DNA from 3 places in the Sodalis praecaptivus genome. Region 2 is predicted to be linked to each of the others. Evidence: predicted binding sites of a transcription regulator. Region 2 holds the regulator's gene; each other region holds the start of a gene.
What was found. The regulator PurR, encoded in region 2, represses purine synthesis genes. The targets are predictions, from matches to a motif close to CANGCAAACGTTTGCNTG.
Positions count from the first base shown of each region.

Region 1: the regulator PurR is predicted to act here: its motif matches at 4,460-4,477, upstream of purT (formate-dependent phosphoribosylglycinamide formyltransferase).
Region 3: the regulator PurR is predicted to act here: its motif matches at 5,384-5,401, upstream of guaB (IMP dehydrogenase).

Region 1 is NZ_CP006569.1:1,937,212-1,945,338, forward strand. Features, by position in the region: gene SANT_RS08600 (bifunctional 4-hydroxy-2-oxoglutarate aldolase/2-dehydro-3-deoxy-phosphogluconate aldolase) at 1-594, shown strand, start outside; gene SANT_RS08605 (helix-turn-helix transcriptional regulator) at 926-1,774, opposite strand; gene SANT_RS08610 (CynX/NimT family MFS transporter) at 1,858-3,096, shown strand; gene purT (formate-dependent phosphoribosylglycinamide formyltransferase) at 3,243-4,421, opposite strand; gene SANT_RS23810 (protein YebF) at 4,894-5,748, shown strand; gene SANT_RS08625 (S9 family peptidase) at 5,980-8,049, shown strand; gene exoX (exodeoxyribonuclease X) at 8,076-8,127, opposite strand, start outside.
Region 2 is NZ_CP006569.1:2,338,887-2,347,013, reverse strand. Features, by position in the region: gene pykF (pyruvate kinase PykF) at 1-223, opposite strand, end outside; tRNA gene SANT_RS10390 (tRNA-Val) at 762-838, opposite strand; tRNA gene SANT_RS10385 (tRNA-Val) at 847-923, opposite strand; gene SANT_RS10380 (MATE family efflux transporter) at 1,083-2,456, opposite strand; gene SANT_RS10375 (riboflavin synthase) at 2,692-3,309, shown strand; gene cfa (cyclopropane fatty acyl phospholipid synthase) at 3,380-4,531, opposite strand; gene purR (HTH-type transcriptional repressor PurR) at 5,005-6,024, opposite strand; gene SANT_RS24095 (YnhF family membrane protein) at 6,245-6,334, shown strand; gene SANT_RS10360 (C40 family peptidase) at 6,545-7,507, opposite strand; gene SANT_RS10355 (Grx4 family monothiol glutaredoxin) at 7,899-8,127, shown strand, end outside.
Region 3 is NZ_CP006569.1:1,289,380-1,297,506, forward strand. Features, by position in the region: gene mqo (malate dehydrogenase (quinone)) at 1-1,311, opposite strand, end outside; gene SANT_RS05755 (GNAT family N-acetyltransferase) at 1,834-2,325, shown strand; gene SANT_RS05760 (MFS transporter) at 2,413-3,651, shown strand; gene xseA (exodeoxyribonuclease VII large subunit) at 3,916-5,292, opposite strand; gene guaB (IMP dehydrogenase) at 5,461-6,924, shown strand; gene guaA (glutamine-hydrolyzing GMP synthase) at 7,039-8,127, shown strand, end outside.

The DNA.
Region 1 (8,127 bases), 400 kb from region 2:
GTCGTGCCCGTCATCGTCATTCAAAAACGAGAGCATGCGGTCCCCCTGGCGAAAGCGTTGGTCGCCGGCGGCGTAAAAGTGCTGGAAGTGACGCTGCGTACGCCCTGCGCCATGGACGCTATTCGCGCCATCGCTCAAGAGGTGCCGGAGGCGATTATCGGCGCCGGTACGGTTACCAACGCCCAGCAGCTTGCTGAGGTCACGGCCGCCGGCGCGCAGTTTGCCATTAGCCCCGGTCTGACCGAGCCGCTGCTGAAGGCCGCCAACGCCGGATCGATTCCGTTAATTCCCGGGATTAGCACCGTGTCGGAGCTGATGCTCGGCATGGATTATGGTCTGCGCGAGTTTAAGTTTTTCCCGGCGGAAGCCAACGGCGGCGTTAAAGCCCTACAGGCGATTGCCGGACCGTTCTCACAGGTGCGTTTCTGCCCGACCGGCGGCATTTCGCCGGCCAACTACCGTGATTATCTGGCCCTGAAGAGCGTGCTGTGCATCGGCGGATCCTGGCTGGTGCCCAATGAAGCGCTGGAGCAGGGCGACTATGCCCGCATCACGCAATTAGCAAAAGACGCGGTTGCCGGCGCGAAAGCGTAACCTGGCACTCGCGCATTGCGCCGGCTGAAACGTGGCCGGCTTCAATAACGTCCGGCGCCGGCGTGGTTTTGCCCGAGCATGGCCGCCAGCGCTTTTGCGCCGTCGGCCTGGCCGCGCCATCGCCACCGTGACTCTTCTATCCTTAACCCGCGGCATTGCCACGGTGACTCTTCTATCTTAATCCGCGACAGTGCCACGGTGACTCATCTCTCCTTAACCCGCTCTCACGCCACGGCGAAGGCGCTATCCTTAAACGCACGCCCGTTGCGGCGAATGCCTTTCCCGACGCCCGCTGCCCTTTGTCTGCCGCATTAGCCGGTGTAGGTGCTTGTTAATCGGATGGCGTCCAGGGCTCACCGCCGGGGAGCCCCTCAGCCCCCTGCCGACCATCGGTGAAATACTGTCCGGGCGGTTTGCCCAGCGCCTTTTTAAACATGGTGATAAAGGCTGAAGGCGAGTCGTAGCCGAGATTTTCCGCCACCCGCTGAACGCGGGTACCCGATGCCAGTTCACGGATGGCGATGATCAGCTGCAATCGTTGCCGCCAGCGGCCGAACGTCATGCCGGTTTCTTTGATAAACAGTCTGGCCAACGAACGTTCGCTCATGCCGACCTGAGAGGCCCACTCGGGCAGCGTTCGACGCTCGCCGGGGGACTGGTTTAGCGTATCGGTAATGCGGCGAATGCGCGGATGCGAAGAGAACGGCAGTGAAAGGTTCTCCACCGGCATATTGCCCAACTGTTCCAACATGACGATAGCGAGGCGCCCGGTGGGCGAATCCAGCACATAGTCGCCCGGCAGCCCGGCCAAATGTAAAATAAGCTGTTGCAGTAACGGTGAAATGAATAACGTACAGCTGCGCGTCGGCAACCCCGGAAAGGAGGGCTCCACGAACACGAAACAGAAGCGGGCATTAACGGTGGCGCGGTTACTGTGCGGTGTATCTCCCGGGATCCACACCGCGCAATGGGGCGGTACCATCAAAAGCGCATCGGTGAGTTCGCAGGTAATACCGCCCCGCAGCGCCATGATCAATTGCCCTTTACGGTGTCGATGAAAAGGGGTTTCCATCGCGCTCTGCACGGCATCGAGACGCATTGCGGTCGCCAGATTGCGATCGCGGTCGGGGTCATAATGGGTCAAGGGTGCCGGCAGCATAATAAATTGGCCGTTTCTCACAATTTTTAGTCATTTTATCTCAATTAATTGGCGGCGCAAGACGGTAGAGTAGCAGGGCAATCATGACATCAGGAGTACGTTTTTTGGCTAACACACCGACCCCTTTTCCTCCCCGCGCTACCGGGCGTCTTATCCTTATCGGCGGCATTTTGCTGATAGCGGCCTGCCTGCGTACCCCGGTGACCAGCGTGGCGCCGATCGTGACGCAAATCCGCGAGAGTTTTGCCCTCAGCACCGCGGCGGCGGGGGCGTTGACGACGCTACCGCTGCTCGCCTTCGCGCTGGTATCCCCCTTAGCGGCGCAGCTGGCCCGCCGGCAGGGTATCGAGAAAGCTCTGTTCGCCGCGCTGGCGGTGATGATTGCCGGCGCGTTGCTGCGCGCCATCGACCAGATTGCTTGTGTGTATCTGGGCACGTTTGTGCTCGGCGCCGGCATTGCGGTGGGCAATGTGCTGTTGCCGAGCTTGCTGAAACGGGATTTCCCAGGGCGTATCGCCGCGATGACCGCGGCCTACGTCGTGGTCATGGGGATGGTCGCCGCGCTGGGATCGGCCGGTATCGTGCCGCTGACCGAGGCGCTACAAGGCAATTGGCGGCTGTCGCTGGTGTTGCTGTCGACGTTGCCGCTGCTGGCAATGCTGTGCTGGCTGCCGCAGATTACGACGCATCGGCATACGGGCGGTCCGGGTGCGGCCGGGATCTTGCATCGCGGCAGTATTTGGCGGTCGCCGCTAGCGTGGCAGGTCACCCTGTTTCTCGGCATGAATTCGTTTATTTACTATATCGCGGTCGGCTGGTTGCCGGCCATGATTACCGAGACGGGTTACAGCGCCGCTTATGCGGGCTCCTTGCATGGCCTTATGCAGCTCGCGACCGCCGTGCCGGGGCTGTTGTTGGCGCCGGTCATCGCCCGGATGAAAGACCAGCGCTTGCTTGCCTGTGCGACCGGCCTGGTCACGCTGGTGTCGCTGGCGGGGCTGGCGTTATGGCCCGCCGGGGTCGTGGTTTGGACCGTATTGTTGGGTGTCGGCACCGGCGCGGCGATGATTCTCGGGCTGGCGTTTATTAGTTTACGCGCGGCGGAGTCTCACCAGGCGGCGGCGCTGTCGGGAATGGCGCAATGTGTGGGGTATCTGCTGGCGGCGGTGGGACCGATGCTGATGGGCGCACTGCATGACCTCGCGGGTAGTTGGTATTGGCCGCTGCTCATTTGTAGCCTGTGCGCCGGTATTATGGGCCTGCTGGGCTTCCTGTGCGGCGCCGACCGGCAAATCGGCGTTCACCGAAACCGCACCGGCCATGACCGTGAGCCTGGGCGCTGAGGCCGCCGACCCATGACCGGCATCGACGGCCTCAGACCACCATTAGTCGTTACGTTCGCCGCGGCCCTTGACTACCATTAGCCAATACGTTCACCGCGGCCCCTGACGACCATTAGCCGATACGTTCGCCGCGGCGTCAGACACCTTTAACCGATAACGTTCACCGCGGCGGCGGCCTCTTTTGCTACCGTGACGGCCTCTGTTACCGTGGGCGCCACGGCGAGCGCCACGCCCAGCCGGCGTTTGCCGTTGAGGCTGGGCTTGGCAAACAGGCGGATCTGCTGCCCCGCGCTCAGCGCGTTTTCCAGGCCGCTGAAGCGGACGTTGTCACTGTCCAGTTCGGGCAAGATCACCGCCGACGCCGCCGGGCCATATTGGCGAATGGTGCCTATCGGTAGTCCAAGAAAGGCGCGAACATGCAGGGCGAATTCCGATAAGTCCTGCGAAATTAAGGTGACCATGCCGGTGTCATGAGGGCGGGGGGACACCTCGCTGAAAATCACCTCGTCGCCGCAAATAAACAGCTCCACGCCAAACAGACCGTGGCCTCCGAGCGCACTCACCACCTTAGCGGCAATCGCCTGCGCGCGCGCCAGCGCCAGCGCGCTCATTTGTTGTGGTTGCCACGACTCCCGGTAGTCGCCGTCTTCCTGGCGATGGCCGATGGGCGCGCAGAAATGGATGCCGTCCACGGCGCTGATGGTCAACAGGGTGATTTCAAAATCAAACGCCACCAGCCCTTCAACGATAACCTTGCCGCCGCCGGCGCGGCCGCCGAGTTGCGCATACTGCCAAGCCGCATCCAGCTGCGCCGCTTCGCGCACGAGGCTTTGCCCTTTACCGGAGGAGCTCATGACGGGCTTGATAATAAAAGGGTAGCCAATAGCCGCTATTGCCTGGTCCAGCGCCGCCCGATCGGCGGCAAAGCGATAGCGCGAAGTGGGCAGGGCGAGCGTTTCCGCCGCCAGCCGGCGGATGCCTTCTCGGTTCATCGTCAGCCGCGTCGCGTTGGCGCAGGGCACTACGCGGTGGCCTTCTTGTTCGAGAGTGACCAGCATGTCGGTGGCGATAGCCTCGATTTCCGGCACGATATAATGCGGTCGCTCGTGTTCGATTACGGCGCGCAGCGCCGTGCCATCCAACATATTAATGACGTGGTGACGATGGGCGACGTGCATCGCCGGGGCATCGGCATAGCGATCGACGGCGATCACCTCCACCCCCAAACGCTGGCATTCGATGGCGACTTCTTTACCCAATTCGCCCGATCCGAGCAACATGACACGCGTTGCTCCCGGACGACGTGCCGTTCCGATGGTGATCATTTGGTTTACCCGAGGTCATAAAAATTGCGCGCAGTATAAACGAAAACGTTTGCCTATGCATCCGTCACCCCCCACGGAGCTTGCGCGTCGCTTACTCTCGCCGCGCTGGAACCGTTAACTCTCATGCCGCGCGACCGCAGGCAGCACGGGTTACCCCGTTGCGGGGCGCGTTTCCCCGCTGGCGAGCAGCGTTGCGGCTTACCCCGTTGCGGGGCGCGTTTCCCCGCTGGCGAGCAGCGTTGTGGCTTACCCCGTTGCGCGGGATTATTTCCCTTGTCGGCTAGGAACATGCCGCGCGCAATTGACGCGGGGCGTTCCATCCGGGCTCCCTAAGACGCGGCAAGCCTTCGCGAGGAACCATGAATAAGCAACTATTTAAAGCTTTTGAAATAAAACAGTTTCGCACGGAATTTTTAACCGGCTATTATCATCTAATGAGGTGAAAAAGATTAACTGATCACGTGGAGGAACTATGCGTAAAACGGGAAACAGGGTGGTGGGGATGCTGGTGGCGGGACTATTGGTATCGTCAATATCGGCGCGGGCAGATGATGAAACGCCGACCCCCGTCCCTGCGCAGGATACGACCGGGCAGTCAACGCAGCAGGCGGCCGGCGATAGCCAACAACCCATCACGCCCCCCGGTGCCAACACCCCGCAACCTCAGGATGAGAACAATGCCGCCTCAAACGGCAGCGGCGATGGCACAGGCACCTCGCCCGCACCGGGCGGCAGTGCCAATGCGACGAGCGCCGCACCCAGCGGCAGCGCCAATGCGCCAGACACTCCGCCCGCGTCAAACGGCGACGGTGACCATGCCGCCCCGCAAAGCAATACCAGCAGCGCTGCGCCCGCCGGCAACGGCAAAGGCAACGACGACAACGCTGCCGCTGGCCAAAACGGCAAAGAGCCGGCCGTAGCAAGTGCGCCCAAGAGCGGCGCCAATGGGGCTGCTGCGGCAGACAAGCGTACGGCAGCCAAAAAAGCAGCGGCGGATAAAGCGGCCAAAGCGAAAAGCACCAAACCCGGGCCCGCCGCCGCCACGCCTGAAATCGCCAAAGTCGCCCCTTGTCCCGATCTCAACGCTGCCCAGGTCGCGGAGCTTATCGATCAGGATTACACCGAAAACCGGTTTCAGCGCTCCGAACAGGACCAGCAGGCGGCCGGCGGCAGAAATATCAACGCTTGGGTAAACCCGGAAGACGTTACCGGCGTGGGTGATGTTTGGCAGGCGCCGCTTAAGGTGCGCGGTAACGAGCAGGACCTGAACTATGCCGTTACGCTCGACTGCACCAAAGGTGAAATCACCTACCGGTTAAATAAATGATTTTCCCCGGCGCCCCACGCGGGTGCCGGTGCCGTGACGGCGACGCAGCCTATTTCTTTTCCTTTTGTGAACCCCTCGCTTTGGTCTGCGCCCATGCCCGCGCCGCGCCGGCTCGGCCCTGACAAGCGCAGCGGCGCGGCCTGATCCACGCTGCCGCGCTGGTTCCCGCTGCGCTTGGCATAGCACCATATTCGTGCCACTCTATTTTTATAGAGAATAAGGAATTGCCGTATGACATTGCCACCCAAAGCTGAAAAACGACCCTTTACGTTAACGCTACACGGCGACACCCGTGTGGACGACTATTACTGGTTACGCGATGATAAGCGTGAAGATCCGGCGGTGCTGGATTATCTCAAGCGGGAAAATACCTACGGCGAAATGATGATGGCCGAGCATGAAGCGTTGCGGCATCAACTGTTCACGGAAATGGTGGAGCGCATACCCCAGCAGGATCGTTCTGTACCCTACGTCCGTCGGGATTATCGCTATCAAAGTCGCTACGAAGAGGGTAATGAATACGCCATCTACACCCGTCAGCCGGCATCGGCCAATTTGCAAGGCGAGTGGGAGGTGTTGCTTGACGGCAATCAACGCGCAGCCCAGAGCGAATTTTATACCATGGGTGCGCTGGAAATCAGCCCCGATAATCGTATTATGGCCGTCGCGGAAGATTTTTTATCCCGCCGCCTCTATGGGCTGCGTTTTAAGGATTTAGCCCGTGATTCATGGTTTCCGGAAGTCATTGAACATGCGTCGTCCAGTTTTGAATGGGCCAACGACTCGCGGGTGCTGTATTATGTCCACAAGCACAGAAAGACGCTGTTGCCATATCAAGTATGGCGCCATGTGGTGGGCACGCCGACCACGCAGGACGAGCTGATTTATGAAGAGCAAGACGACACCTTTTATGTCAGCGTGCATAAGACCACGTCGGAGCGCTATATTCTTATCGCCCTCGGCAGCACCACCTCCGGTGAAATTCTGCTGCTCGACGCCGACGATCCCAAGGCGAAACCGCATCGGTTTTTGCCGCGGCGGCACGACCACGAATATTCATTGGATCATTATCAGGGCCACTTCTACATCCGCTCCAATCGCGACGGTAAAAATTTCGCGCTGTATCGCGGCGAAACCGGTGAGGAAAAGCTCTGGCAGGCGTTGATCCCGGCGCGCAAGGACGTGGTACTGGAGAGCTTCACGCTGTTTCGCGATTGGCTGGTGCTGGAGGAGCGCCATATGGGGCTCACCAGCCTGCGTCAAATCCGTTGGTCGACCGGCGAAGAAAAGGGCATCGCGTTTGATGATCCCACCTACGTGACCTGGCTGGCGTACAACCCCGACCCGGAAAGCGCGCAGATGCGTTACGGTTACTCCTCCATGACGACGCCGACGACGCTATTCGAGATGAATCTGGATACCGGCGAACGCACGCTACTCAAGCAAACGCAGGTGAAAAACTTCCAGGCGGACCATTATCGCAGCGAACGGCTCTGGATCACCGCCCGCGACGGCGTCGAGGTGCCGGTGTCGCTGGTTTACCGCAAGGATTTGTTTAAGCCGGGCTGCAATCCCCTGCTGGTTTACGGCTACGGCTCCTACGGCAGCAGTATGGACCCGGACTTCAGCGCCAGCCGGCTGAGCCTGCTGGATCGCGGCTTCGTCTTTGCTTTGACGCACATACGCGGCGGCGGCGAACTCGGCCAAGAGTGGTACGAGGACGGCAAATTATTTAACAAGATGAATACCTTCAACGATTTTATCGACATCAGCCGCGAACTGTTGCGTCAAGGGTATGGCGATGCCGAGCAGGCCTTTGCCATGGGCGGCAGCGCCGGTGGGCTGTTGATGGGGGCGGTCATCAACATGGCGCCGGCGCTGTTCAAAGGTGTAGTAGCCCAGGTACCCTTCGTGGATGTGGTGACCACAATGCTGGATGAATCCATTCCGCTGACGACCGGCGAATATGAGGAGTGGGGAAATCCGCAGGAGGAAGCCTTCTATCGTTATATTCTGCAATACAGCCCTTATGACCAGGTACGTGCGCAGGCTTATCCTCATTTACTTGTCACCACCGGCCTGCATGATTCGCAGGTGCAGTATTGGGAGCCGGCGAAGTGGGTGGCTAAACTGCGTGAAGTGAAAACCGACGATCATCTGCTATTGCTGTGCACCGATATGGACTCCGGCCATGGCGGCAAATCCGGTCGCTTCAAAGGCTATGAAGGAGTATCGATGGAATATACCTTTATTCTGGCGCTGGCCAAAGCCGCCGGCAGCCCGCCGACGGGGCCCGCTTAACCGTCGGAGAGCCGCGTCGTGCAGCTTTACTCCCCGGTATGTCCCTCGGCATGGCGTTGTGCTTCGCTGGCTGCCCCG
Region 2 (8,127 bases):
TGGTGCGGATTTCGGGGCCTTTGGTATCCAGCAGGATGGCGGCCTGTTGACCGGTTCTCTTCAGAACCGCGCGCAGATTTTTGATGCGCTGGCCGTGCTCTTCATAGTCGCCGTGGGAGAAGTTAAGACGCATCACGTTCATCCCTGCGTCGAGCAGGCTGGACAGTACCTCTTCGGATTCGGTTTTCGGGCCGATGGTACAAACAATTTTAGTCTTTTTCATAACGTTGATTTCTATAAGTTGTGATGGATGATGAATCTGGTGCATCGCCGGACCAGGCCCGCGATGAAAAAAAAAGCCGCTTGCTAAACCTGCGGTCCATATTTAAGGATAGGTGACAACGCTCGGAACGTAAGGAAAAAAAATAGAACGGCTCAGCCCGGCAGGGCCGGTATGCGCCGGAGGTCAATGCTGTTTTTAGACGTTGGGGGCAAATCAATCGGCGCTAACCCTTCAATTGAAATAACGTTTTGCATTATAGTTATTGGCAGGCGGGAAACAAAGTAAAAACTGGACAATTAATGCGTTAGCACAAAAAAAAGCGTGATTGTGTCATTTTTGCCGCAGATCGTCGCCATCGGCAAAACCCGTTTTGTCACGCGCGGGTGCACATTGTTTAGCCTCATGAAAATACCCGGCGCCGAAGCTGGCGCAGAGGACGCTGGCTGAAGAGAGGCCGTGGGAAACATAGCGCAACATCATCGCTGCACAAACAGTAGCGATTAAAAAAGGAGTCGAGGGAAAAGGGAACGGTAAGATTTGGTGCGTCCGAGTGGACTCGAACCACCGACCCCCACCATGTCAAGGTGGTGCTCTAACCAGCTGAGCTACGGACGCACAAAGAATGGTGCGTTCTAATGGACTCGAACCATCGACCCCCACCATGTCAAGGTGGTGCTCTAACCAACTGAGCTAAGAACGCATTTTGTTGCCTGCTGCCTGCGCGGCAGCGGGACGAATATTAACGGGCTCTATCACGCCTTGCAAGGGGAAAACGCGTTTTTTCCCCCGAACGCCGATTGATTGTCGAGGGAATGTGCATTAAGCCGGCTTTTTCACCGATCAAGAGGCGTCATGCCCCTTAGCGCGCCGCCCGACGCAAAATGCGCGCGGGGGTTTGGCGCTGTAGCCAGCGCATCCGGCACATCATCAAAACGGCGGCTGAGGTCAGACCGACAATAAACCCAATCCAGAAACCGCTGGGACCCATGGCGGGTCGCAGCCAATCCGTCAGCGCCAGCACGTACCCGCACGGCAGGCCGAGCAGCCAATAGGCGGTAAAGGTGATAAAGAAGATCGACCGGGTATCCTTATAGCCGCGCAGCACGCCGTTGCCGATAACCTGGATGGAATCAGAAATCTGATAGAGGGCCGCTAGCAGCATTAAATGCGAGGCCATGGCCACGACCGCCGGCGTATCGTTATACAAGAGCGCAATCCGCTCACGCAGCAGACTGGTAAACAGGGCGGTGCAGCAGGCCAGCGTGACGCCTATCATCAGGCTGGCCCTGGCGCTGACTCGCGCCTGCTCAACATCGCCTTCCCCCAGGCGAAAGCCGATGCGGATGGTGGCCGCCACGCCGATCGATAGCGGCAGCACAAACATGAGCGAGCTGAAATTCAAGGCGATCTGATGGCCGGCCACCGCGATGATGCCCAGCGGCGCGACCAGTAGCGCCACCAGCGCAAACAAGGTGACCTCGAAAAACAGCGAGAGCGCCACCGGCAATCCCAACGTGAACAGTCGCTTTAGCGCTATTGGATCGGGTTTTTGCAGCCCGCCGGTTAAGCGCAAATCGCGAAATGAGCTGGTCCGGCGCATATAGGCGCGCAAGAGCAAAAACATTATCCAGTAAACCGACGCGGTCGCGACGCCGCAGCCGACGCCGCCCAGCGCCGGCATGCCGAGTTTGCCGTGAATGAAAACATAGTTGATGGGAATATTGCTCATCAAACCGATGAAGCCTATCACCATGCCCGGTTTGGTGCGGGAGAGACCTTCGCACTGGCAGCGCAGTACCTGAAAGAACAGATAGCCCGGCGCGCCCCACAGCAGACAGCGCAAGAAGGCGACGGCCTTCTCCGCCAGCGCCGGCTCGACGCTGTGCATATGCTCGATGACAAGATGGCTATTATACAGCAGCACCATGATGACCAGCGCCACGCCCAGCGCCAGCCAGAAGCCCTGACGTATCTGATGGGCAATCCGGTCTCGCCGTCCGGAGCCGTTGAGCTGCGCGATAACCGGCGTTAGCGCCAGCAGCAGGCCGTGACCGAACAAAATGACCGGCAGCCAAATGGAGGTGCCCACCGCTACCGCGGCCATATCGGTGGCGCTTACCGAGCCGGACATAATGGTATCCACGACCCCCATCGCCGTTTGCGATACTTGGGCGAAAATTACCGGGATGGCCAAAGCCAGTAAGATACGCGCTTCCTTAACATAATTTTGCACGCGGACACCTTTGTTGCGAGTGACGAACCGAATTTATTAATGGAACCCGCACGCGTTGACATGGCTGGATCCTTTTAGCGGCATAGTGTAATGCATTTTGTCGACGAAGATAGCAGGAAAATGACGCGATATAAGGGGCATAGCCTCTATGGTATCCTGTCAGTATTTGGAATTCGTCATATTATGGGGCAAACTGAGCGCCGAGTTATTCGGTGTAGCCAGATGAGGAAAACGCATGTTTACGGGGATTGTTCAGGCCACCGCGCCCATTACCGCGATTGAGGAAAAAGACCATTTTCGTACCCATCACGTCCGCCTGCCGGCGGCGCTGTTGCCGGGTTTGACCATCGGCGCGTCGGTGGCCCATAACGGCTGTTGCCTGACGGTGACCGGCATCGCGGGCGACGTGGTCAGCTTCGATCTGATGAAAGAAACGCTCCGGCTGACCAACTTAGGCACGCTTAAGGTCGGCGATGAGATCAACCTGGAACGGGCTGCGACCCTGCAGGCGGAGATTGGCGGTCATCTGATGTCAGGGCATATTATCTGCACCGCCGAGTTGACCAAAATCGTGACCTCGGAGAACAATCGGCAAATTTGGTTTTCCTTGCCGGACAGGGCGCTGATGAAATACATCCTGCATAAGGGTTATATCGGCGTTGACGGTATTAGCCTGACGGTAGGCGAAGTCGCGGGCAACCGTTTTTGCGTACATTTAATTCCTGAAACGTTGCTGCGCACCACGCTCGGTAAGAAACGACTCGGCGATAGCGTCAATATCGAAATTGACCCGCAGACGCAGGCGATTGTCGACACCGTAGAGCGGGTTTTGGCGGCGCGCGAGCGCGCCTGACCCAGATGGGCGGCGGCGCGGTCTGACAGCGCCGTCATATGCGCCGGCAGCCATGACGGCGCAACGTTGTTTACCGCGCGACGCGCAGACCGCCTTCGACGCCCCGAGGGCTGAACAGAACCTGCCATAGCTGGATATTGCGGGCGCGGAACGCGCCGGCGCAGGCCTGTAAGTAGTAAACAAACATGCGGTAAAAACGTTCGGAATAATTGCCCTGCAACGTCGGCCAGGCGGCGATGAAGCGTTCATGCCAGGCCATGAGCGTGCGATCATAATCCGCGCCGAAATTATGCCAGTCTTCCATGACGAAATGGGGCTCGCTGGCATCGGCAATATGCCGTACGGACGGCAGGCAGCCGTTCGGGAAGATATATCTGTTAATCCACGGATCCACATTCATATCGGTCCGGTTCGCGCCGATGGTGTGCAGCAAAAACAGACCGTCGGGTTTCAGATTACGGGCCACCACATCGAAATAGGTTGGGTAGTTTTTCGGCCCCACGTGCTCGAACATCCCTACCGAGACAATGCGATCGAATTGCAAATTTAAATCGCGATAATCCTGCAACAAAATCGTGACATCTTGCCCTGCGCAGCGCGTTTGCGCCAGCTTTTGCTGCTCGGCCGAGATAGTGACGCCGTGGACTTTAACGCCATAATGTTGTGCCGCATAATTCGCCAGACCGCCCCAGCCGCAACCGACATCCAATAGCGACATCCCCGGCTGCAATTGCAGTTTCTGGCAAATCATCTCCAGTTTATTTTGCTGGGCCTGCTCAAGGCTGGCGGCATGAGGCCAATAACCGCAGGAATATTGCATATACGGATCGAGCATCAGCGAAAAGAGGTCATTGCCTAAATCGTAATGTTCTTTACCGACGATCCAGGCCCTTTTGCGCGATTGGAGATTAGTCAGGCGCGCCGCGGCGACGCGTAGGGTATCTTTTAAATGATGGGGGAGCTTATTTTCCAGTCCGCTGCGCAACGCACGCTGAAAAAACATATCCAGCCGTTCGCAATCCCACCAGCCATCCATGTAACTTTCACCTAAACCCAGTGAACCGTCCTGTAGTACGCGCTTAAAAAAATCCGGGTTGTTGACGCGAATATCGAATGGACGGGATCCATTGATTTCAATGTCGGCTTCAGCGAGTAATTCATGGACGATGCGATACCAAGCGTTATCCTGAAAGCTCAGGTCTTCAACACACGAGGAACTCATAGCTTCTCCATCACCTTTCTTCTAAAAATACCTCGTCAGGAAGAGCCAGGCGCTGCCTGCGAGCTTTTATAAGAATCCACGGTAAGCCGTGGTGTCTGATACGACAAATTAACAGAGGAATAGAAACTCAGAATGGTTGTTAAACCGGCTGCTTTGCACGAAAAAAGCATGCATGAGTAAACATCAGGTCCCTAAAGCAAAATGAATAAACAACTCGTTATAATTGTTAACGTAATTGAGTATAAGCCTGCATCCGGCTTTAGACAACTCCAAAAACAGCAATAGGAATAATAGCCTAAGTTAATGATAACTTTGGGAAACAGTTACACTCCTCAAAGAGTTAGTGCGCCTAAAGAGTTATTATTCATTTCCGCGTCGCGGGGAAATTGACGCGGCCAGGTAGCGCGTAAAACGCCGTGCATAATGGCCAATGCCGCCGCAAACACGGGGCCTCAGCCATCGACGGCACTGGATTAGCGGTTACGGTAGGGGCCATCGGCCACCGAACAGCGCTCCACCAGGGTGGGATGAACCTCGATCGTCTGCGCGGCTTCCCGCTTGCTGATGATCCTATCAAGCAGCATGGTCAGCGCGGATTCCCCTAATACGGCCTTGGGCTGATCCACCGTGGTAAGCGCGGGGGTGAAATACCGCGAGTGGCTGACATTATCGTAGCCTATCAGTGAAATGTCTTGCGGTACGCGCAGCCCATGCTCGTGGATGGCGCACAATGCGCCCATCGCCATCTCGTCGCCGCCGCAAAATATCGCGCTGGGACGGTGGGACTGGGCCAGAATATGTTGCATGGCGCGATAACCGGAAGCCGGCTCGAAATCACCTTGAACAATCCAGGCCTGGTTGGGCAGAATATCGGCCTCTTTTAACGCATGAAGATAACCGCGGTGGCGCCCGCCGCCGGTATTGCGCGCCAGCTGGCCGGGAATGGCGCCAATATCCCGGTGGCCGCGATCGAGTAAATAGCGGGTGGCCATATAACCGCCGGCAAAGGCATTATCGACGATAGTATCGGTAAAATCGCCGCGCACCTCACCCCAATCCATCACCACCATGGGAATATGGCGATATTCTTCCAATAGCCGCAACAGGGCTTCGGGGTATTCGGCGCACATCACCAACAGCCCATCGACCCGCTTTTGCGCCAGCATTTGCAAATAGGCCTGCTGTTTCGATGTTTCGTTGTGGGAATTGCACAGGATAAGGGTGTAGCCTTTGGCAAAACAGTGATGCTCTATGGATTCAATTATCTCGGCGAAATAGGGGGCTTCGCTGGTGCTGGCCAACAGACCGATGGATTTGGTGCGGTTGACCTTCAGGCTGCGCGCCACCGCGCTGGGGGAATAGCTGAGCTGTTTGATGGCGTCCCATACGGCGCGTTTGGTCTCCGGCGCCACGAAGCGGGTTTTATTAATCACATGGGAAACCGTAGTCGTTGATACCCCCGCGTGTTTGGCTACATCTTTTATGGTTGCCATCTCTAAACTACTCCTGGATCCCTCGGCAGCAGGGGATAATGCTATGTGAATCGTTTGCCTGCCAACAAAAGGCAATTTTCCTCGATTTGTCGAGAAAGTGAAAGCGTTATATGCGTTGAGCCGCCGGCGGGACATGCTTTTTGGCCACGGTTATGGCAAGATAGAGAACGAATACCGACTAACTTAGCCACCTGACGCAGAAGCGTTAAAAGGAAATATCATGAGCCGCGATTTTGCTTGGTCGTTAACGACTACCGTCTTTTCGCTGTTGGTCATTATTATCTTCAGCTTTACCGCCGTATTGAATTGATCGCGTTTGGCGCCGCGCCAAACTTCACCCAGACGGTAAAAAGGGCTCCAGGCCCTTTTTTTTGTCATCTTTAAACCACTTCTAGGGAGCTGGATCGAATTGCGGCCCAGGAACGGCGCGCGGATCGGCACGGTGAACTGGCGCGGACGTCAAAAGGCCCTTAGGACCTACGCTGCGACGGCAAGGGGGAGAGGCTGTCGCGCGTGGCCGTCAGCGAATGGTGGTGGGCGTCATCACGCGGCGGGCGCCGACATAATGATCCTGCCAATAATCTTCGCTCAGGTAGCTGATACGGATGTCACGCCCGGTGCGGGGTGACTGAATGAAACGGCCATTGCCCAGATAAACCCCGACATGATCCGCCGTGCCGCGGTTGCGGATGCGGAAAAAGACCAGATCGCCGCTTTCCAACTCGCTCTTTTTCACCGGCGCTGCATCCCGCAGGTGGTACATTTCGTTCGCGGTACGGGGCAGCGGCACGCGGATTAAGTCTTTATAGGCGTAGTAAATCAACCCGCTGCAATCGAATCCGGTGGTCGGCGATTTACCGCCCCAACGATAGGGCTTGCCCACCTGCGACATCAGTTTGGCCATCGCCGTTAATTTGGCGTGCTGGTAGCGAACCTTGTGGCTTTCGCTCATGCGCAATGGCTGCGCGTCTGCCGCCATGGCCGTCGTCCGGGCTTGCGCGCCGCCGCGATGGCGTCCATAGGCTTTCTTCAGCCCTTTGCCGGCGGCCTGGTTATGCGCCAGACGCGTATTTTCACGTTGGCGGCGGGAAGACGTAATGGGGCTTTTACCCACCTTCACGGCGGCGGTTTTATCGCTGGTGACGCTTTTCGTTTTCGCCCGCTGCCCGGCGGCGTGCGTTTTTGCGGCGGTGGTTTTGCCGGCGGTTGGCGCTGTGTCGGCGGGGGGCGTTTTGGTGGCGACGGCCTTGCGGGGTTTCACCACGGCGGATTTTAACTTGGGATTACCCAAATGCTCGCTCTCGGTGCTGCGGGTCTTTTTTTGCAGCTTAACGGGCTTGCGCTTGCGTCGGTCATCGGTTTTCGCCGCGCTGGCCTGCGATTTACGTTGATCGGCATTGACTCCCGCATTCGGCGCGGCGTGCGCGAGATTGAGAAAGAGCTGGGTAAACAGCAGCACAAAAAGCGTAAAGCATAAACGCATGATAAACGCTATCCTCTGTGGCCCAAGGTCGGGGGAAAATGACGGCTCAGCTGAATTTAAGCTATTTGCGGTTCTAATGCATCCGTATTTTCCTACAGATTGTGAATAAACGTGAATAACATGCGCGATGCGGCATTTTTGCGCGCGGGCAGCCGTAAAAAGCAACGGTTTTACAGCCCGTTAAACGCCCTAGTCGCAAATCTGCGCCGCCGCAAGGGCAGACCCGGCGTTCGTGCCCGTTGTATCACGGCCGGGGCGGCTGAAGCCCGCCTGCGGGGCTAACGTGAAAAAAGCATTTAAATGTTCCCCCCGGAATCGTTAGAATAGTGAATTACGTCAGACCCGATGCATGATAAATAAAAGCCAGCCACTGGCTTAAGGAAGCGAGACAATGACCACGACTATCGAAAAAATTCAGCAACAGATCGCCGAGAATCCGATTCTTCTGTACATGAAGGGCTCGCCTAAATTACCGGGCTGCGGTTTTTCCGCCCAGGCGGTACAGGCGCTGTCCGCCTGCGGTGAGCGTTTTGCCTATGTCGATGTGCTGACCAATCCGGATATCCGCGCTGAACTGCCAAAATTCGCCAACTGGCCGACCTTCCCGCAGCTGTGGGTGG
Region 3 (8,127 bases), 1.0 Mb from region 2:
TTCGGTGCCGAACTGCAAAATACCGCCTTTGCCGGCGTCTTTTTTAATGACCTGCACCCGCTGGCCGGCCTCAATCAGCGACCAATCCGCCATATTGGCCTGCGGATAATATTCGCGCAGGGCGTTGAGGCGATCTTTATCCGACATCAACAGCTGGCTGATGAGATATCTCATCAGCGCGAAGTTATCCAGACCGACGCGCAGCATGGGCAACAGATTTTGTCGCGTAAGTGAATGGAACAGATCCAGCCAGGAGCCCCGCTTGAGGAATTTGCTGCTAAAAGTGGCAAAGGGGCCGAACAGCAGCGCTTGCTTGCCGTCCAGGATACGGGTATCGATATGCGGCACCGACATCGGCGGCGCGCCGACCGAGGCTTTACCGTACACTTTGGCGTGATGATCGCCAACGACCGCAGGGTTGGTTGCCACCAGAAATTGCCCGCCCACCGGGAAGCCGGCATAGCCGTTCACCTCGGGAATGCCGGATTTTTGCAACAGCGTCAACGATGCGCCGCCGCCGCCGATAAAAACATGGCGGGCGCGCACCGTGGACTGCCGACCGCCGTTGCCGCCGTCGGCGACGCGCACGTTCCAGGTGTTGTCGGCGTTGCGCTTGATATCCACCACGTCATGCTGCAAATGCAAATGGAACTGAGGGTGAAGCTGCAGCGCCGCGAGCAGTTGCTGAGTCATTTCCCCGAAGTTCACGTCGGTGCCCATGTCCATGCGGGTGGCGGCCACTTTTTGGAAGGTATCGCGCCCGTCCATCACCAGCGGCGCCCACGCGCGGATCTGCTGGGGATCTTCGGAGTAGGCCATGCCGCGAAACAGCGTACTGGTTTGTAGCGCATCGAAGCGCTGACGCAAAAAGCGGATATTATCCTCGCCCCAGACGAAGCTCATGTGCGGCACATCGTTGATAAAGGTATGCGGATTGGTGAGGATCTGCTGTTTAACCAGATAGGCCCAGAACTGGCGCGAGATTTCAAAAGATTCGTTTACCGCGACCGCTTTAGCGATATCCACCGTACCCGTTGGGGTGAGGGTCGTGTAGTTCAGCTCGCAAAAAGCGGCATGACCAGTGCCGGCATTGTTCCAGCCGTTGGAGCTTTCTTCCGCCGTTTTTTCCAGGCGTTCATACATATGAATCGTCCAGCCCGGCTCAAGCGCTTTCAGATAGGTTCCCAGCGTGGCGCTCATGACTCCGCCGCCAATCAGTACGATGTCTACCGGGGGTTTATCCGCAACCTGCTGCTGTTTGGCTGACGCAGAGAGAGTCATACCAAGGGCTGCGATAAAATGCTCTTTCATGCGCAGTATCTCTTTTAAAAAAAATGAAGCCGACGCCCGGGCCATTTTCGTTCGGATTGGCGCCCAGGGAGGTCTGCTAATACTCTTCGATTCTATTAGTCACTACCGGTTAAGTAAACTACAAAATTATTGCAACTGAGACTAACAGTAACGAATGCTAATGATTGATAAGATATTGAAATTGATGAAAATTAATCATATGATAAATTGATGGTTAACATATGATTAACCAAAATTTACCATCTTTATTTTAAAGCTATAACAAGGATTTTAAGTGTGATCCACTGCATAAAAATAAAGTAACGGTTTTAAATACTATAAAAATACATTTTTTAGCATCTCATAATGTTAGGTCCGGGCGAACCGCCCGCGATAAAGTTGTTTTCATTGCCCGGCCGCTGATATGATTTTTATTACTACAGGGGTAATCAGGTTGCCCCGCCGCGCTTTCGCCCCACGGCGCCGCTGCTGTGGGGACGAGCAACGTCAATTGACGGGCCTGGGGATGCCAGGGGATGACAGATGATTGAAATCAGATCGTATCGGGAGCGGGACAGGCAGGCGGTGACGGCCATCATTCTGCCTATCCAGCAACAAGAATTCGGCATCGCTATCAATGCCGCCGACCAACCCGATCTGCAGGATATCCGGGGATTTTACCAATCCGGCAACGGCGGGTTTTGGGTGGCCTGCCACCAGGGAGAAGTAGTGGGCACCGTGGGTCTGAAAGATATCGGCGCCGGCCAGGCCGCGCTGCGTAAAATGTTCGTTAAATCCGGCTACCGCGGCGCGCCTTTGTTGGTGGCGGCAGGGCTGCTGGACCAGGCGCGCGCCCATGCCCGCACGCATCGCATTAGCGATATCTATCTTGGCACCACCAACCAGTTTATTTCCGCCCAGCATTTTTACCGCAAACAGGGGTTTAGCGCCGTTACCCGCGATGACCTGCCCGCCGCATTTCCCTTGATGGCGGTCGATTCCCTCTTTTTCCATTTATCGCTATCGCCGCAATAACGCCCGGCGCGCATGGGGCGCCGCCCACGCTGCGGCGCCAAGCGCGAAGATGTTTCCCTGTCTTACCCTTGATGAAGGATTGCTCCGATGCAAAACGGTAGTACAGCGCCCGATGACAATGATTATTGGCGGCGCAATTTAGTCGTCTGTGTGTTTGGTTCCTTTACCACTATCGTCGCGATGACGTTGCTATTGCCGTTTCTGCCTCTTTACGTTGAGCAACTCGGTGTCACCGGCCATGCGGCTATCAGCGAGTGGTCGGGGGTGGCCTATGGCGCGGCCTTTTTCACCGCCGCGCTGACCGCGCCGCTTTGGGGACGATTAGGGGATCGCTACGGCCGCAAGCTAATGCTCATCCGGGCCAGTCTCGGTATGGCGGTGGCGATGACGCTGCTCGGCATGGCGCAAAGCGTATGGCAACTGGTGGCGCTGCGCCTGCTGGCCGGTTTGCTGGGTGGATACGCCTCCGGATCCACTATCCTGGTCGCTACCCAAACCCCCAAAGCCCGCACGGGATGGGCGCTGGGCATGCTCTCCTCCGGCATTATGGCGGGAAATCTGGTCGGACCGCTGATTGGCGGTACGCTGCCGCCGCTCATCGGCATCCGCGCTACCTTTATGTTAGCGGGCGGGGCGATCTTTATCGCCTTTTTGGCCACGGTGGTGCTGCTAAAAGAAGTCCCCGGCAGCGCCTCGCGTCCGGCTGCCGCCGCGACTTCTCCCGCCATTAGCCCCTGGCGCAACCTGCCGGTGATGGCAATGCTGATTACCGGCACATTGCTGATGCTGGCGAATATGTCCATCGAGCCGATTATCACGCTGTATGTCGCGCAGCTGGTAAGCGGCCAGCAGGTGACGTTTGTCGCCGGTCTGGTAATGGCTGCCGCGGCGCTGGGCAGTATTCTATCGGCCTCCAGGCTCGGACGGTTGGCGGACAGGGTAGGCCATTGGCGAGTGATCATAGGTTGTTTGCTGGTGGCGGCGGTGTTGCTTATCCCGCAGGCGTTCGTTACCGCCGGTTGGCAATTGGTGGCGCTGCGCTTTTGCATGGGGCTGGCGTTGGGCGGGCTGCTACCCTGTATCGCCAGCGTCATTCGCCATAGCGTACCGGCGGCGAAGGTCGGCGGCGTGCTGGGCCTGTCGACCTCCGCCCAGTATGTCGGCCAGGTAACCGGGCCGCTGCTGGGCGGGGTGGTCGGCGGCCATTTGGGTATGCGCCCGGTCTTCCTCGGTACCTGCCTGCTGCTGGCTATCGGCGCCGGCTTCAACCAACTGTGTCGCAACGCCGCCGACCGTTCGGCGGGGGACGTTCAGGGTCGGCCGTGACGGGCGGACCAATAATGAAAAATGCGTCATGGTGCCGGGGCGGCACGCCCGCGTGGGGGAAGGAGGCTTGTGGGAAGCGCACCGCAGCCTAGGCTCTCTGGGCCGGGCGCGGGATGTTGCGGTGGATCCCGCACTTGTGTGCTGAGCAATATGCGTGGCGTAATAGGGCGTGCGGTCATGCAGGGCGTACGGCGCTGCGGTAACCTTCGGTCATGGACTGAGCACCGTGGCGGGTGGGGGCAGGCGCCAGGGCGCGCCGTGGCATCAGTCCTTTGAGCGCCGCTGGCGTTTCGCCGGCTGCCGGGTAATCTGGGTGACCTGGCTCTCCACCCAACCATCGCTCAACCGTGTCGTTAGACGATCGCCGGCGCTTAGTTGACGGGTTTGTTTCACCACCGCGCCGTGGCTATCGGTCGTGACGCTGAACCCGCGCGCCAGGGTTTTCAGCGGGCTAACGCCCTCCAGCCGGGAGCAGAGCGCCACAAAGGCATTATTTTGCCGACTTAGGGGGCGGCTTATGCTCTGGCTTAGTTGGTAACGCAGCGCCTGCAATTGCTGCTGGGCACGGTTGATGCGCGCCGTGGGCGCCTGCTGCTGCAAACGTTGCCGCAAATAGTCGTGACGGCGCAGCGCCTGGCGCAGTTGCCCCTGGAGGCCGTCGTCCAGGCGGCGGCGCAGGGCCATCAGCGCGGTTTGCTGGCGGGCGAGTCGTAATTGAGGATGCTGCTGGTGCAGGCGATGCTGAAGACGGCCGTAGTGTTGTTGGCGCTGCGCGAGGAAATAATCCATCGCCATTTCCAGCCGCTGCCGTTGAGACTGCAATTGACGCAACAGTTCCAACTGGTTGCGGCTTACCAGCTCGGCCGCCGCCGACGGCGTTGGCGCGCGCAAATCGGCGACAAAATCGGCGATGGTTACGTCGGTCTCGTGGCCGACCGCGCTGACCACCGGCAAGCGGCTGGCGAAAATCGCCCGCGCCACCCGTTCATCGTTAAAGCTGGCGAGATCCTCCAGCGAACCGCCCCCGCGACCGACGATCAGCACATTGCACTCAGCGCGACGATTGGCGGTTTCGATGGCGCGCACGATCTGCACCGGCGCTTCCTGCCCCTGCACCGCGGTGGGGTAAACCACCACCGGCAGCGACGGATCGCGGCGTTTCAACACCTGCAAAATATCGTGCAGCGCCGCGCCGCTGGCGGAGGTAATCACCCCTACCCGGCGGGCCGGGCTGGGCAGCGGCTGCTTATACTGTTGGCTGAACAGTCCTTCGTCGCTTAATTGCTGTTTAAGCTGCTCGAACTGCTGTTGCAGTAACCCGTCGCCGGCCGGCTGCATACTCTCGGCAATAAGCTGATAGTCGCCGCGCGGCTCATACAGCGTGAGCGTTGCGCGCACCAATACCTGTTGACCGTTGCGCGGCGAAAACGTGGTGCGGCGATTGGTGTTGCGAAACATGGCGCAGCGCACCTGGGCGCGGTCGTCCTTGAGTGTGAAGTACCAATGACCCGACGCAGGTTGGGAAAAATTGGATATTTCTCCCGTCAACCACACCTGACCCATTTCGCCTTCCAACAGCTCGCGTACCGTTTTATTGAGACGGCTAACGGTAAAAATCAGGGAAGTGGGCGGGGTAGACATGTGAGCGGGATCAAACTCCATTGCAAAGTCTTAATCGATTGATATTACTCATTGCGAAACGGTAAGCAAGGATTTTTTGAAAATAGTGCTGGAGGCAACCGATTACGTTCTGTATAATGCCACGGCAATATTTTATCTGTTTCACATCCACCTTGGTGAGATATTGCTATGTTACGTATTGCTAAAGAAGCTCTGACATTCGACGACGTTCTGCTCCTTCCCGCTCACTCCACGGTACTGCCCAACACGGCCGATCTCGGCACCCGATTGACTCAGAAAATACGCCTGAATATACCCATGCTGTCCGCGGCAATGGATACGGTAACCGAATCCAGCCTGGCTATCGCGCTGGCGCAAGAAGGCGGTATCGGCTTCATTCACAAAAACATGTCTATCGAACGCCAGGCCGAGGAAGTAGGTCGCGTAAAACGCCATGAAAGCGGCGTCGTAACCCATCCCCAGTGCGTGACGCCCAGTACTACGCTTTCCGAGGTAAAAGAACTCACCGCGCGCAACGGTTTCGCCGGCTATCCGGTGGTAACGGAAGATAATGAACTGGTCGGGATCATCACCGGTCGCGACGTTCGCTTCGTCACCGATCTTAGCCAGCCGGTTTCCGCCGTGATGACGCCGAAAGAACGCCTGGTGACGGTTAAAGAAGGCGAGGCCCGCGAAGTGGTGCTGGCCAAAATGCACGAAAAGCGCGTCGAAAAAGCGCTGGTGGTGGATGAGCAATTTCATCTGCTCGGCATGATAACGGTAAAAGATTTCCAAAAGGCCGAACGCAAACCCAATGCCTGTAAAGATGAACACGGCCGCTTGCGCGTCGGCGCGGCGGTAGGCGCTGGAGCCGGTAACGAAGAGCGCATCGACGCCCTGGTGAGCGCCGGCGTTGACGTCCTGCTTATCGACTCTTCCCATGGTCATTCCGAAGGCGTGCTGCAGCGTATCCGCGACACGCGCGCCAAATACCCCGACCTGCAAATTATCGGCGGCAACGTTGCTACCGGCGCCGGCGCGCTCGCGCTGGTCGAGGCGGGGGTCAGCGCGGTGAAAGTGGGCATCGGCCCCGGCTCCATTTGCACCACCCGCATCGTCACCGGCGTGGGTGTGCCGCAGATCACGGCTATTTCTGATGCGGTCGAAGCCCTGGAAGGTACCGGGATCCCGGTTATCGCCGACGGCGGCATCCGTTTTTCCGGCGATATCGCCAAAGCCATCGCCGCCGGCGCCGCCTGCGTTATGGTGGGATCGCTGTTGGCGGGTACCGAAGAATCCCCTGGCGAAATCGAACTGTTCCAAGGCCGCTCTTTCAAATCTTACCGCGGCATGGGATCGCTGGGCGCGATGTCCAAGGGGTCATCGGACCGGTATTTCCAGACCGACAACGCCGCCGATAAACTGGTGCCGGAAGGCATCGAAGGCCGCGTGGCGTATAAAGGACGCCTGAAGGAAATCGTTCATCAACAAATGGGCGGCCTGCGTTCCTGTATGGGGCTGACCGGTTGTGCTACTATCGACGACCTTCGTACCAAAGCGGAATTTGTCCGTATCAGCGGTGCCGGCATTCAGGAAAGCCACGTTCATGACGTCGCCATCACCAAAGAATCCCCGAACTACCGCATGGGTTAACGAATTTCCCCGGCGCGGGCCGTGCCAGCTCGGCGGCCCGACGCTATTCTGCTCGGTACTTTCCCGGCCGGGCAGTGACCTTTTTTTGCTATACGCTCTCGGAATACGCCATCAATGACAGAAAATATCCATAAACACCGCATTCTGATTCTGGACTTCGGCTCGCAATATACCCAACTGGTGGCCCGCCGGGTACGTGAGCTTGGCGTCTATTGCGAACTTTGGGCATGGGATGTAACCGAAGCGCAAATACGCGAATTCCATCCCAGCGGTATTATCCTTTCCGGCGGCCCGGAAAGCACCACCGAGCAAGACAGCCCGCGCGCGCCGGACTATGTGTTTCAAGCGGGCGTGCCGGTGCTGGGCGTTTGCTACGGCATGCAAACCATGGCGATGCAGCTCGGCGGTAAAGTGCAGGGCTCTTCCCAGCGCGAATTTGGTTATGCCCAGGTAGAAGTGTTGACCGACAGTTTGCTGGTGCGCGACATCCAGGACGACATCGGCACCGGCGGCGCGCCGCTGCTGGATGTCTGGATGAGCCATGGCGACAAGGTTACCGCCATTCCGGCGGATTTTGTCACCGTCGCCAGCACCGAAACCTGCCCGTTCGCCATTATGGCCAATGAAGAAAAACGGTTTTACGGTGTGCAATTCCACCCCGAAGTCACCCATACCCGCCAGGGACAGCGCATGCTGGAGCGCTTCGTGCTCGATATTTGCCAATGCGACCCGCTGTGGACGCCGGCCAAGATTATCGAAGATGCGGTGACGCGCATTCGCCAGCAGGTCGGCGACGATCGGGTTATCCTCGGCTTATCCGGCGGCGTGGACTCTTCGGTGACCGCGATGCTGCTGCATCGGGCCATCGGCGATCGATTGACCTGCGTGTTCGTCGATAACGGCCTGCTGCGCCTCAATGAAGCCAGTCAAGTGATGGACATGTTCGGCGATCACTACGGCCTGAACATTATCCATGTGCCGGCGGAAAACCGCTTTCTCTCCGCGCTGGCCGGCATCGACGATCCAGAAACTAAACGCAAAACCATCGGCCGGGTATTTGTTGAGGTGTTTGACGAACAGGCGCTGAGCCTCACCGAGGTAAAATGGCTGGCGCAGGGCACCATTTACCCCGATGTTATCGAGTCCGCCGCCTCCGCCACCGGTAAAGCGCACGTCATCAAGTCGCACCATAATGTCGGCGGC